Regions from separate parts of the Isoptericola sp. b515 genome, predicted to be linked through region 2. Evidence: riboswitches for the same ligand, from Rfam matches in the RefSeq annotation. Region 2 holds a riboswitch; the other holds the start of a gene.
The links. A riboswitch is a leader RNA that binds a small molecule or an ion and turns the genes downstream of it on or off. The one in region 2 is predicted to bind cyclic di-AMP.

Region 1 (7,173 bases), on a different contig from region 2:
GGTTCCGGGGCCCGGCCGCGCGACGCCGGGTCGACGACCTGCTCGCCGCCTTCGGCCTGACCGACGCCGGAGGGCGCCAGGTCAAGACCTACTCCGGAGGCATGCGGCGTCGGATCGACCTCGCGGCGTCGCTCGTGCTGTCACCCCGCGTGCTGTTCCTCGACGAGCCCACGACGGGCCTGGACCCGCGGTCGCGCAACCAGGTGTGGGACATCGTGCGGGTGCTCGTGGAGGACGGCGCCACGGTTCTGCTCACCACCCAGTACCTCGAGGAGGCCGACCAGCTCGCGGACCGCATCGGGGTCATCGACCACGGCCGGCTCATCGCCGAGGGCACGTCCAGCGAGCTCAAGCACTCCGTGGGCCAGGGGGCGGTCGCCCTGCGCCTGGCCGACGCCTCCCGGCGCGCCGAGGCGGCCGGGATCGTGCACCGGGTGCTCGGCACGGAGCCGACGCTGCCCACCGACCCCTACGCCCTCACGGCCCGGGTGCCCGACGACGGCACCCACCACGTCGCGCAGGTCCTGCCGGCGCTCGGGGAGGCCGGGATCGAGGTGCCGGAGTTCTCCCTCGGGCAGCCCAGCCTGGACGAGGTGTTCCTGACGCTGACCGGCCGGCCCCTGCCGGAGGACGACCAGGGTTCCGACGAACCCGCGATGGAGCAGGAGATGTCCCGATGACCGCGACCGAGCTGAGCACCACGACGCTGCGGGAGGCCGTCGCGCTGGAGGAGCGGCCGGCGCGGCCCTCCGCGGTCTCGACCTCCCTGACCTTCGGGTGGCGCGCCCTGCTGAAGATCAAGCACGTGCCGGAGCAGCTCTTCGACGTGCTCGTCTCCCCGGTGATCTTCACGCTGATGTTCACGTACCTGTTCGGCGGGGCGCTGGCCGGGTCCACGGACGCCTACATCCAGTTCCTGCTGCCGGGGATCCTGGTGCAGACGATCATCATCGTCACCGTGTACACCGGCTACACGCTGAACACCGACATCACCAAGGGGGTCTTCGACCGGTTCCGGTCGTTGCCGATCTGGCGGCCCGCCCCGATCGTCGGGGCGCTGCTCGGGGACCAGGTGCGATACACGATCGCGTCGATCATGTGCATCGGGCTCGGGCTGCTCATCGGGTTCCGGCCGGCCGGCGGCGTCCTGGGCGTGGTCGCGGGCGTCGCGCTGCTGCTCGTCTTCGCGTTCGCGCTGAGCTGGATCTTCACCATCCTGGGCCTGCTGCTGCGCACCCCGAACGCCGTGATGGGCGTGTCGATGATGGTGCTGATGCCGCTGACGTTCGCCTCGAACATCTTCGTCGACCCCTCGACGATGCCGTCGGGCCTGCAGGCGTTCGTGGACGTCAACCCGGTCTCGCACCTGGTGACGGCGATCCGCGGCCTCATGGCCGGCGTCCCCGTGACCGGCGACATCGTGACGGTGCTCGTCTCGGCCGTGGTGATGACGGCGATCTTCGCGCCGATCACCATGTACCTGTACCGGAACCGCCGCTGACCCCTGCCAGCTGTGGGCATGAAATCTGCAGCCGACACGCCCGGTCGACCGGCAGATCTCATACCCACAACGGGGTGGCGGGTGGCGCGGAGAGCACGTACGGGACGGCCACGGTCCGGGGTGCTCGGGGCGGCAGCGGCGGCACCGGCCCGGCGAGCAGAGCACGCACGCGGTCGACGACGGACCCCGCCCCTGCCGTGAGCGCCTCGACGAAGTCGTCACCGACCACCACGACGACGGTGTACCCGAGCCGCTCCGTCCAGCGCCGTCGCCTCACGTCGTCGCGCCACTGCGCGCGGTCGCTGCGGTGCTGGTCGCCGTCGTACTCGACGATCACGCGGTGGTCCGGATACAGCAGGTCGCAGCGTTTGACGTAGGTCCCGTCGGCCAGCCGGAGGGTGGCGTTGACCAGCGGTTCCGGCAGGCCCGCGTCGGTGAGCCGCAGGCGGGCCCGCGTCTCCATCACCGAGTCGGTGCCGGGTCGGACCCGCGGGACCTGGGCGCGGACCTGGGCGATCCCCTTGACCTTCTGCGTCCGTCCGGCGAGGTCGGCCAGCTGCGCGGGCAGCACGAGCTCGCGCCGGTGCCGCATCATCGCGTCACCGAGCACGACGACGTCGTCCGGCACCCGGAGGCCTGCCGCGACATGCACGAACGTCTGCGCCGGCGTGGTGACCGGGAGCCCTCGGACCACCATGGTGTCCAGGAGCTCCTGCCGCGACCGGTGGGCGACCACGTCCTGACGCTGCGGTCGGTCGGCCTCGCGCGAGGTGACGACGTGCGGCGGCGCGCCGTCGCCCGCCTCGTGCCGCAGGGTCCACGGCACGTCGACCCCGAGCAGCCGCAGCGCCGTGACGTGGCTGAAGACGACACCGTCGTCCAGCACGGCCATCAGTGCCCGGCACCGACCCTCCAGGTCGGAGACGGACGCGGCAGGGGCGCGGACGCCGTGGAACGGCGCGTCGAGGTCGACCCGGCGCAGCGCGGCGGGGTCCGCCCCCTGAGCGAGCGCGTCGGCGACGCGGAACGGTTCAGGGGTGGGTCCCTCCGCCGTGGTTCGCAGCACGCCACGACCGTGGCAGAACCATGCCCCGCCGCGGGCCCGTCATCCACAACCCCACGTTGTGGGCATGGAATCTGCAGGCGCGGACCCGTGTCGGGCTGCAGATTTCATGCCCACAACAGGCGGTCAGGCGGCCGAGTCGGCCTGCAGCTCCTCGTCGCACCGGCGGGTGACCACGAGCACCGGGCACTTGGAGTGGTGCAGCACGGCCTGGCTCGTCGACCCGAGCAGCAGCCCGCGGAACCCGCCCCGCCCCCGCGAACCGACCACGACGAGGTCCGCCGCGCCCGAGAACTCCGTCAGGAGCTCGGCACCGGACCCGTCCAGGACGTGGCGCTTGATCGTCAGCCCCGGGTGCTCGGCCGCGACCCGGTCGACGATGACGTCCAGACCTGCCTTGACGTCGTCGAGGATCTGCTCGTGGTCGATCTGGGACGGCAGCCACGCCAGCACGCCGGCCCCGCTGCCCAGCGGGACCCCGGCCACGGCGACGAGCTCGGCGTCCCAGGTCTCGGCCTGCTCGACGGCGTGCCGCAACGCGATCTCCGCGGTCGGCGACCCGTCGACCCCGACGACGATCCGCCGCACGTCGTGGATCCGGTCGCCGTCGCGCCGCTCCGGGTCGTCGGTCTCGGCGACCTCCTGCCGGTAGGGCACGACCACCGTCGGGCAGTGCGCGTGGGCCGGCAGCGCCGAGGACACCGTCCCCAGCAGACGCTCCGTGAATCCGCCGCGCCCGCGCGTCCCCACGACGGCCAGGCACGCCTCCGCGGACATCTCGACGAGCACCCCGGCGGCGTCCCCGGTGGCGACCGTCCCCGTGACCGGGACGCCGATCCCCTCGACCCTTGCCGTGGCCTCGGACAGCACCGCCTTGGCCCCCTCGGCGATCGCGGTGTCGTCGAGGGCCGCGTAGCCGCCGTCCAGGGAGGCGGCCGTGAAGGACGGCAACGAGTAGCTGCACACGACGTGCAGGCTCCACCCGACACGTGCCGCGTACGCCGCGGCCCAGTCCAGGGCGTGCATGCTCGCGTCGGAACCGTCGACCCCCACCAGGACGACCTCAGGACGTGTCATCTCGCGCCTCCCGTCTGCGTCCGGACCTCGCCGTCCGGCATCCGCCTGGTTCAAGCCTAACGAAAGCGCCCCGCAAGACGCAGCAAAGGCCGCCCGGCGACACCGCGTGGCGCGCTCGGGGGCCGGGCCGTGCCCGGACGCACGACGCCCCGGCACTCACGAGGAGTGCCGGGGCGTCGGGGCGGACGGTCGAGGCGTCGGTCAGCCGGTGACCCGCAGGAAGGTCGGGCTGGACTGCCAGAGGCTGGACTGGCGGACGGTCCAGCCGCCGGGGCGCGTGGCCTCGATCTGCTGGCCGTTGCCGATGTAGATCGAGATGTGCCCCGGGGACCAGATGAGGTCGCCCGGCTGCGCCGACGACTGCGAGATCTGCGTCGTGTTGGACGCGCTGAGGATCGCGCTCGAGGAGTGCGGCAGCGAGACGCCGACCTGCGCGTACACGTAGGTCACCAGGCCCGAGCAGTCGAACCCGGACGGCGAGGCGCCGCCGACGACGTACGGCGTGCCGAGGTAGCGGGCCGCGATGGACACGACCTGCGAACCCCGCGAGCTGTCGGCCGTCGGCGTCGAGGAGCTGGAGCTGGAGCTCTCGGTCGTGCTCGACGAGGACGAGGACGACGACGAGGACGAGCTCGACGTCGACGTCGACGTGGGCTCCCGCTCGGCGGAGCGCGAGGTGGTCGTCTCGCGCACGGGCTCCGGCTCGGGCTCGGGCTCGGGCGCCGCCTTGATGTCCGCCTTCTCGGCGATCTTCGGCGTCACGCGCTCGACCTGGACCTTGGCACCGGAGTCGACGGTGACCACGGGCGCGGACTCCAGGGCCTCGCGGGCCTGGTCGGTCAGCGAACCGAGGTCCACGGTGCTCAGCTTCTTGGCCGCGTCCGAGTCCACGGGCGCGGCGTGCGCGGCGGTGGCGCCACCGATCGTGGAGACCAGCAGACCGCCGGCGGTGGCCATCACGGCAGCACGACGGCTCGCGGCTGCAGATGGTGCGGTGATGGGGCGGCGGGCGGCCAGGTGCCGACCGCGCGTCGTGGTGCGTGCGTTCACGTGTTCCCTCTCCTGTCCGCCTACGAAGTCAGCTGTCGGGTTCGGGTGGGAGAAATCACCCGGCCCCACGGTTCGGACGAACCGTGGGACTTCACCCCGAGGACACCGTGTCCGGTGCCCGAGAGTGGGTCCCCCGCCCCTGCCTAGGGTCTCGGTTCCCGACCGGCGGCAGGGCTCGGCGTCCGGTCGAGGTCCGGCAGACTGCTCCACCGGACGCGAGAACGGTATCTGATACACGCCCCGATGTCACGTTTCGATCACGATCTGCGGCGATACACGTCCGAGGGGCCCCGCAGAGGGCACTGCGCCCCCCGCTGAGTCCCTCGAGGGGTGTCCGGCGTCCGGGACCCCCGGGAGCACCTCGCGGCACGACAGAGGGCCCTGCCGCGCTCTGCGCGCGACAGGGCCCTCGGCACGAGGTGCCGGCGTCTCAGCCGACTCGGATGAAGGTCGGGTTGGACTGCCAGATGTTCCGGAACTGGATCGTCTTGCCCGGACGCGGGGCGTCGATCTGCGTGTTGCCACCCGCGTAGATGGAGATGTGGCCCGGGGTCCAGATGAGGTCGCCCGGCTGCGCGGCGGAGCGGGAGACCACGCTGCCGGCGTAGCGCTGGTCCGAGGACGACCGCGGCAGCGAGATACCGGCCTGGGCGTACACGTACTGGGTGAACCCGGAGCAGTCGAAGCCGGACGGCGTGGTGCCACCGGAGACGTACGGGACGCCCACGTAGCGCGAGGCGATGGAGACGATCGTCGACCCGACGGCGGAGTCCGGCACGGCCGTGGTGGCCGAGGAGGACGTCGTCGTCGAGGAGGAGGAGGACGAGCTCGAGAGCGACTCGCGCTCGGAGGAGCGCGACGGCGCCGCCTCGCGCACGGGCTCCGGCTCGGGCTCCGGCGCGGCCTTGATGTCCGCCCGCTCGACGATCGTGGGCGTCACGCGCTCGACCTGGACCTTGGCCTCGGCGTCGACGGTGACCACCGGGGCCGCCTCGAGCGCCTGGCGCGCCTGGTCGGTCAGCGCACCCAGGTCCACGGTGCTCAGCTTCTTGGCCGCGTCCGCGTCCACCGGCGCCGCGTGGGCGGCGCTCGCGCCACCGATCGTGGAGACCAGGAGACCACCGGCGGTCGCCACCACAGCAGCCCGACGGCCTGCGGCCGCGGAGGGGGCCGCCATCATGGGGCGGCGTGCGGCGCGGTGCTTACCGCGCATGCTGCGAGCAGTCACGTTCAACCTCTCCGTTCGCCTACGAGGTCAGCTGTCGGGTTCGGGTGGGAGAAAACACCCGGCCCCGCGGTCCGTACGAACCGTGGGACTTCACCCCGAGGACACCGTCACCGGTGCCCGAATCGTGGGTCCCCCGCCCCTGTCGTGCGGTCATCCGTGGGAACCAGGACGGTGACAGGGTTAGGCGCCCGTCCCGGTACTCGCGCGAGACACCCGCGCGAGCGAGTCTGACCGTACCGGAACCTCCCCGCCGATGTCACGCTCCGGTCACGTCTCGCGTCCGATGCGTCGCGTCGAGATCTCAGCGGGCTGCGACGAAGAGGTGCTTGGCCAGCTCCTCCGGCAGCTCCAGGGCACCGTCACCGTCGACCAGACGGACGACGAAGTCGTCGCCGGCGCGCTCCACCTCGATGCTCGCGCCCGGGAAGAGGCCCGCGTCGGACAGCCGCAGGAGGAACTCGTCGTCGACCTGGACCGGCTCGGCGATGCGGCGCAGCACGACCGTCGCGGAGGCGTCGGCCCCGGACTCCAGGTACAGCGGCAGGGACTGCACGCCTTCGAGGAACGGCAGCTCCTCGTACTGCTCCCCCAGCTCCGACAGCCCCGGGATCGGGTTGCCGTACGGGTCGTGGTGCGGGTGGTCGAGCAGGGTCACCAGCCGACGCTCGACGAGGTCGCTCATGACGTGCTCCCACCGGCAGGCCTCGTTGTGCACCTGCGGCCAGTCGAGCTTGATGACGTCGGTGAGCAGACGCTCGGCCAGACGGTGCTTGCGCATGACCCGCACGGCCTTCTCCTGACCGTCGGCGGTCAGCTCGAGGTGCCGGTCACCGGTGACGACGACCAGACCGTCCCGCTCCATCCGCGCGACCGTCTGGGAGACGGTCGGGCCCGAGTGCCCCAGACGTTCCGCGATCCGGGCGCGCAGCGGCGTGATGCCTTCCTCACCCAGCTCGTAGATCGTCTTCAGGTACATCTCGGTGGTGTCGATCAGGTCCGTCACGTCCGCTCCCGTCTTGAGGCCCGGGCCTAGTCTATTCGCATGACCCTCCAGATCCCCGCGTCGATGCTGCCCTCCGACGGCCGCTTCGGCTCCGGCCCGTCCAAGGTGCGCACGGGCCAGGTCGAGGCCCTCGTCGCGGCCGGCGACCCGGCACGCCCGGTGCTGGGCACCTCGCACCGGCAGGCCCCGGTCAAGGATCTGGTGCACCGGGTGCGCACGGGCCTGACCGAGTTGTTCGACCTGCCCGCGGG
Region 2 (7,173 bases):
CGAGGCCTTCGGACCTGCGGGGTACACGGAGGTGACGCGCGAGCACCTGCCCGCGCCGCACACGTACACCTACTGGGACTACCAGCAGCTCGCGTTCCCGCGGGACAAGGGGCTGCGCATCGACTTCGCGTACGCCTCGCCGGCGCTGCGCGACCGGGTCACCGGTGCGACGGTCGACCGGGACGAGCGACGCGGCAAGGGCGCCAGCGACCACGTGCCGGTGGTGCTCGACCTGGTCTGAGGCGCCGAGGTGACGGCCGGTCCGGATCGATGTCACGCCGGCCCCCGCGGCGTGTCGGGAGGGCCCCCTCCCTCGCCTCGCTAGGCTCGTGAATGTCTTCACAAGCCTGATGCGAGGAGTCGCCGTGGGTACGCAGATCGATGCCTCCGCCGCCGTGGGCGAGTACGTCGCCCGGGCCGACTGGCGGGTGCACGCCAACGCCAACCAGGGCTACTCCCTCGGTGGCCTCGTCCTGAACGTCGCGGGCAAGACGATCGCGAACTACTGGCTCGACGAGGTGTTCTCCCCCGAGCTGGCCGCCGCGCACCGGCAGGGCGACCTGCACGTCCACGACCTCGACGTGCTCGGCGGCTACTGCGCCGGGTGGTCGCTGCGCCAACTGCTGTCCGAGGGGTTCGGCGGGGTCGCGGGGGCGGTCGCCTCCTGGCCGCCCCGGCACCTGAGCTCGGCGCTCGGGCAGATCGTCAACTTCTTCGGCACGCTGCAGAACGAGTGGGCGGGGGCCCAGGCCTTCAGCTCCTTCGACACCCTGCTGGCCCCGTACGTCCACGTCGACCGCCTCAGCCAGGCCGAGGTCACCCAGGCCCTGCAGGAGTTCGTCCACAACCTCAACGTGCCGTCCCGCTGGGGCACCCAGACGCCGTTCACCAACCTGACCTTCGACCTCACCTGCCCGCCCGACCTCGCCGACGAGCACCCCGTCGTCGGCGACGACGTCCTCGACGTCACCTACGGCGACCTGCAGGCCGAGTCCGACATGATCAACCGGGCGTTCGTCGCGGTCATGTCCGCCGGGGACGCCGCCGGCCGGGTGTTCACCTTCCCGATCCCGACGTACAACATCACGCCGGACTTCGACTGGGACTCCGAGATCTCCGAGGAGATCTTCGAGATGACCGCGCGGTACGGCACGCCGTACTTCCAGAACTTCATCAGCTCCGACCTGAACCCCGGCGACGTGCGCTCGATGTGCTGCCGCCTCCAGCTCGACCTGCGCGAGCTGCTCGCGCGCGGCAACGGGCTGTTCGGGTCCGGCGAGCAGACCGGCTCGCTCGGAGTGGTCACGATCAACTGCGCCCGGCTCGGGCACGTCCACGGCCCGGACCGCGAGGCGCTGTACGCGGCGCTGGACCGCCTCGTCGACCTCGCCGCCGACGGTCTCGAGGCACGCCGCGAGACGGTCCAGCGGCTCATGGACGGCGGGCTGTACCCCTGGACGCGGCGCTACCTCGGGACGCTCGACGCCCACTTCTCCACCATCGGCGTCAACGGGGTCAACGAGATGATCCGCAACGCCACCGCCGACACCGAGGACATCACCACGCCGGCCGGGCACGCCACGGCCCTCGAGCTGCTCGACCACCTGCGCACGCGCCTCGTCGAGATCCAGGAGCGCACCGGCCACCTGTACAACCTCGAGGCGACCCCTGCCGAGGGCACGACCTACCGGTTCGCCCGCGAGGACCGCGCCCGCTACCCGGGGATCCTGCAGGCGGGGACCCCGGAGCAGCCGTACTACACGAACTCCACCCAGCTCCCGGTCGGCTTCACCGACGACCCGTTCGAGGCACTCGCCCGCCAGGACGAGCTGCAGCGGCGCTACACGGGTGGCACGGTGCTTCACCTCTACCTGGGCGAGCAGATGTCCGGCGCCGAGTCGTGCCGGCTGCTCGTGCGCCGTGCCCTGGAGAACCACCGGCTGCCCTACCTCACGGTGACGCCGACGTTCTCGATCTGCGCCACGCACGGCTACCTCGCGGGCGACGTGCGCTCCTGCCCGACCTGCGGCGCCGGGACCGAGGTGTGGACCCGGGTGATGGGGTACTTCCGCCCCGTGGCGTCCTTCAACACCGGCAAGCAGGGCGAGTACGCCGAGCGCGTGCCGTTCCGGGAGCCCGCGGCCTCCCGGGAGCCCGCGGCGGTGACCGTCGATGTCGCCTGACGCGCCGGCCCGGGCACCGCTGCGCATCGCCGGCTTCGTGCCGTTCTCGACGGTCGACCGGCCCGGTCGTCTGGTCGCCACCGCGTTCACCCAGGGATGCCCGTGGCGGTGCACCTACTGCCACAACCCCTCCCTGATCGACCCCCGGCGGCGGCCCGGTGCGACCTGGTCGGAGGTCCTCGAGCTGCTGCGCAAGCGCCGCAGCCTCCTGGACGGCCTGGTGATCTCCGGCGGTGAACCCACCCTCCAGCCCGGCCTGGCGGACGCCTGCCGCGACGTCCGCGACCTCGGGCTCGAGGTCGGCGTGCACTCCGGCGGCCCCTGGCCGACCCGGCTCGCCCGCGTGCTGCCCCTGGTGGACTGGGTCGGCCTGGACATCAAGGCGGTGCCGGACCGGTACGAGCTCGTCACCGGAGCGGCACCGTCCGGGCGGGCGGCGTGGGAGTCGGCCCGGCTCGTGGTCGAGTCCGGGGTCGACCACGAGATCCGCACCACCGTCGACCCCACCGTGCACACCCGCGAGGACGTCCTGGCGATCGGCGCGCGCCTCACCGCGCTCGGCGTCCGCCGGTGGGTGCTGCAGGAGGCGCGACCGGACGGCGCACGGGCCGGGTGGGTGCGCCGCCTGGACCGCCGACGGCTGTCCGACGTGCTGCGCGAGGACGACCTGCCGGGCGTCGAGCGCCGCGTGGGGGTCTGAACCGCCCGGACCCGGAAGGAGCGCCCGGCTCGGTAGGTTGGCTCCCATGACCGAGCGCCCCGAGGACGACCTCTCCTTCGCCTCGCCCGGCCCGGAGGCGTCCGGCCCCGCCCCGGACGGGACGCGGGGTCCGGCCCGTCCCTCCCCCGGCCCGGCACCGACGGGCGCGTCGGACCGCCGGCCGGTGGACCCCGGGGCCCGCTGGGGCGCCCCCGGACCCACGCCGGCCGAGCGCGCCGCGGCGCGGCGCCGGGCCCGGATCTGGGTGCTGTCGGTCCTCGCCCTGATCCTGCTCGTGGTCGGCGGCGCCGTGGGGGCCTCCTACCTGACGACGAGCACGCGCGAGGAGGCGTGGGAACCCGTCGCGGCCGACGTCACCGCGCCGCAGACCGTCAACGCCGTGCAGCTCGTCCTCGGCTCGTGCCTCGCCGAGGCCCCGACCGACGGCGCCGTGGGACGCGTCGAGGTGGTGCCGTGCGGCGAGCCGCACGCGGCCGAGGTGGTCGGGCGCACCGACGCGTCGGCGGACGCCGTCTGGCCCGGCGCGGACGAGGCCGCGGCCCGCACCGCGCGGGGCTGCACCCCGGACCTCCTGGGCCCGCAGGCGCGCGCGGACGACTCCACACGGGTCGAGCTGGTGGTCTGGGCGCCGAGCGAGGAGTCCTGGGCCGCCGGGGACCGCACGGGGCTGTGCGTGGCCGTCGTGGACGGCACGCGGACCGGCTCGCTCCTGGACTGAGCGGCCGGGAACGTCATCGGATCGGTGCCCGATCTTCACCTCCCCGGCACCCCGGATGGGTCGATCGCCCGATCCCGGCCCTCGGTCGACGGCCGTTTCCGACGGTTCCGGCGTGCCGTGTCCGTCATGTCGGACAGCGTCCCGCCGCCGGATCCCTTCACACCGCCTCCACCATCGGCGCAGGAGGTGACCGTTATCTGACCGTGACCTCCGACCGTTTCGGGGCTAGCGTCCTGTCGTCGCCCGGAGACCGGGCGGCGACCGGCCCGGTGCCCAGTGCTGCCGACGGGACGGCCCACCGGAGCACCGACGGCAGCAGCGGGAGACCCAGGTTCTTCGGGTGACGTCAGCGCCACCCTCGGGGTGAAGCCGTCCATCGGCGGCAGGCCACCACTTCTCGGCCTAACCCGACAGCTCATCTCGCCGGCTGGAGGAGTACCCCATGTCCACACCCTCGCTGGATGCTGCGCGCCCGCAGGGTGCCGTGCGCACCCCCAGGAAACGCCACGCCGCCGTCGCCATGACGCTCACGGCGGCCCTCGCCGGCGGCACGCTGGTCGCCGGCGCCGGATCGGCCGCCGCCGACGACGCGCTCACGACCACCACGGACGAGACCGTCGCCGACGAGACCACCTCGGCCGGCACGACCACCACGGACGCGACCGACACGTCGGTCTCCGACGGCACCGCGACCCCGACGCCGGAACCCGTCGTCGAGGACACCGCGTCGCCCGAGCCGACGACCACCACGGACGGGACGACCACGACGCCGACCGAGGAACCGGCCGCCGAGGACACCGGCACCGCCACCGAGGAGCCCGTCGTCGTGAGCACGACGCCCGACGTCTCGGTGTCGAAGTCCCGCAGCACCGGCCGCAAGGGACAGGGCCACACCCGCCCCCGCTACACGGTCCGCGCGACCGCGGACGGCGAGGCGTTCGCCGGCCGGGTCCGGCTCTACGTCCAGGGCACCAAGGTCGCGGTCAAGAGCCTCGACGGGGACGGCACGATCCACTTCCGCCCCGGGTTCTCCCACTACGACGTCGGCCGCAACGGCATCCGCGTCGTCGTCGCGCCGGCCGCCTCCACCGGGTTGGAGCAGGTGACGAAGCACCGCAGGGTGTGGATCAAGCCCAAGGCGACGACCAACATGTACGTCTCCAAGAGCCGTCACACGGCCACGAAGGGCAAGTGGCACACCCGCCCGAAGTACACGGTGAAGCTGCGCAAGTGGGGCGAGCCCGTCCAGGGCCGCGTGCGCCTGTTCATCTCCGGCGACAAGGTCGCCGTGAAGAAGACCAACAAGTACGGGGTCGTCCGGTTCCGGCCGGGGCTCGGCAAGTACGACCTGGGCAAGAACAGGATCCGCGTCGTCGGGGTGCCGGCCCGGGCCGAGGGACTCAAGAAGTCGACCAAGTACCGGAAGGTCCACGTCAAGCCGAAGATGACCCGCGGCCAGAAGGTCGTCCGGGTCGCCCACAACTACATCGGGCACCGGTACTCGTGGGGCGGCACGTCGCCCGCCACCGGGTTCGACTGCTCGGGGTTCACGTCCTACGTGTACAAGAAGGCGATCGGCAAGACCCTGCCGCGCTCGTCGTCGGCCCAGGCCTCTCTCGGCACGCGCGTCTCGCGCAGCAACGCCCGGCAGGGCGACCTGGTCTACTCGCCGGGGCACATCGGGATCTACGCCGGCAACGGCCGGATCATCGAGTCGGCCCGTCCGGGCGTCGGCGTGGTGAAGCGCCAGATCTGGCAGAGCAGCCCGCGGTTCATCCGCATCTGACCGGCACCGGTCCGGGCGCCGCGAGCGCCCGACGGCCCCGCCTTCCGCACGGAGGGCGGGGCCGTCGTCGTCCCGGCGACGATCAGGCCAGCGAGAGCCCCTCGGCACCCTCGACGCGGTCGACGACGACGGTGTCCCCGTCGGCCGTCTCGCCGGACAGCAGCCGGCGGGCCAGCCGGTCGCCGATCTCGCGCTGGACGAGCCGCCGCAGCGGGCGGGCGCCGTAGGCGGGGTCGTACCCCTCGACCGCCAGCCACCGGCGGGCGGACGGCGTCACGTCGAGCGTGATGCGCCGGTCGGCCAGCCGCTGGGCGAGCGCCGCGACCTGCAGCTCGACGATCCGTCCCAGCTCGTCGAGGGACAGCGCGTCGAAGAGGACCACGTCGTCCAGCCGGTTGAGGAACTCGGGCTTGAAGGCCGTGCGCACCGCCGTCATGACGCTCTCGCGCTTGGCCTCCTGGTCCATCACCGGGTCGACGAGGAACTGCGAGCCGAGGTTCGAGGTCAGCACCAGGATGGTGTTGCGGAAGTCCACGGTGCGGCCCTGGCCGTCGGTGAGGCGACCGTCGTCGAGCACCTGCAGCAGGATGTCGAAGACCTCGGGGTGGGCCTTCTCCACCTCGTCGAGCAGCACCACGGAGTAGGGCCGGCGGCGCACGGCCTCGGTGAGCTGCCCGCCCTCCTCGTAGCCGACGTACCCGGGGGGTGCGCCGACCAGCCGCGCCACCGAGTGCTTCTCGGAGTACTCGGACATGTCGATGCGCACCATGGCGCGCTCGTCGTCGAAGAGGAACTCGGCCAGGGACTTGGCGAGCTCGGTCTTGCCGACACCGGTCGGCCCGAGGAACAGGAAGGACCCCGTGGGCCGGTCGGGGTCCGCCACCCCGGCCCGCGAGCGCCGCACGGCGTCGGACACGGAGCGCACCGCCGCCTGCTGCCCGATGAGCCGCTCGCCGAGCACGTCCTCCATGTGCAGGAGCTTCTCGGTCTCCCCCTGGAGCATGCGGCCGGCGGGGATGCCGGTCCAGGCCGAGACGACCTCGGCGACCTCGTCCGCCCCGACCTTGTCGGCGATCATCGGCGTCTCGTGCGCCGCCTCCTCGGCCGCCTCCTCGGAGGCCTCGGCCTGCTCGGCCTCGACGAGCTCGCGCTCGACCTGCGGGATCTCCCCGTAGAGCAGGCGCGCGGCGGACTCGAGGTCGCCCTGGCGCTGCAGGCGGTCGGCCTCGGTGCGCAGCTCGTCGATGCGGGCGCGCAGGTCGCCCACCCGGTTGTGGCCGGCCTTCTCGGCCTCCCAGCGCGCGGTGAGGGCGGCGAGCTCCTCGCGGCGATCGGCCAGGTCGGCGCGCAGCTTCTCCAGCCGGTCCCGGGAGGCCGTGTCGTCGGAGTCCTTGAGGACGACCTCCTCCATCTCCAGCCGGGTGACGGCGCGCTGCAGCTCGTCGATCTCCACCGGGGAGGAGTCCATCTCCATGCGCAGCCGGGAGGCGGCCTCGTCGACCAGGTCGATCGCCTTGTCCGGGAGCTGGCGCCCGGAGATGTACCGGTCGGACAGCGCCGCGGCGGCGACCAGCGCGGAGTCGGCGATGGTGACCTTGTGGTGGGCCTCGTAGCGCTCCTTGAGGCCGCGCAGGATCGCCACCGTGTCCTCCACGGAGGGCTCGCCGACGAACACCTGCTGGAACCGCCGCTCCAGGGCGGGGTCCTTCTCGATGTTCTCGCGGTACTCGTCGAGCGTGGTGGCGCCGACCATGCGCAGCTCGCC

Region 1: it holds a riboswitch for cyclic di-AMP, as region 2 does, so the genes downstream of both, Q6350_RS13160 (C40 family peptidase) here and Q6350_RS02755 (C40 family peptidase) in region 2, are expected to answer to the same signal.

The regions. Positions count from the first base shown of each region.
Region 1 is NZ_JAUQYR010000004.1:257,032-264,204, reverse strand. It holds gene Q6350_RS13180 (ATP-binding cassette domain-containing protein) at 1-680, shown strand, start outside; gene Q6350_RS13175 (ABC transporter permease) at 677-1,501, shown strand; gene Q6350_RS13170 (DUF559 domain-containing protein) at 1,560-2,567, opposite strand; gene Q6350_RS13165 (universal stress protein) at 2,691-3,641, opposite strand; gene Q6350_RS13160 (C40 family peptidase) at 3,843-4,691, opposite strand; cyclic di-AMP (ydaO/yuaA leader) riboswitch at 4,694-4,858, opposite strand; gene Q6350_RS13155 (C40 family peptidase) at 5,122-5,919, opposite strand; cyclic di-AMP (ydaO/yuaA leader) riboswitch at 5,922-6,085, opposite strand; gene Q6350_RS13150 (metal-dependent transcriptional regulator) at 6,221-6,922, opposite strand; gene serC (phosphoserine transaminase) at 6,962-7,173, shown strand, end outside.
Region 2 is NZ_JAUQYR010000001.1:580,956-588,128, forward strand. It holds gene Q6350_RS02735 (exodeoxyribonuclease III) at 1-241, shown strand, start outside; gene Q6350_RS02740 (ribonucleoside triphosphate reductase) at 351-2,183, shown strand; gene Q6350_RS02745 (anaerobic ribonucleoside-triphosphate reductase activating protein) at 2,173-2,883, shown strand; gene Q6350_RS02750 (septum formation family protein) at 2,930-3,622, shown strand; cyclic di-AMP (ydaO/yuaA leader) riboswitch at 3,917-4,060, shown strand; gene Q6350_RS02755 (C40 family peptidase) at 4,065-5,408, shown strand; gene clpB (ATP-dependent chaperone ClpB) at 5,491-7,173, opposite strand, start outside.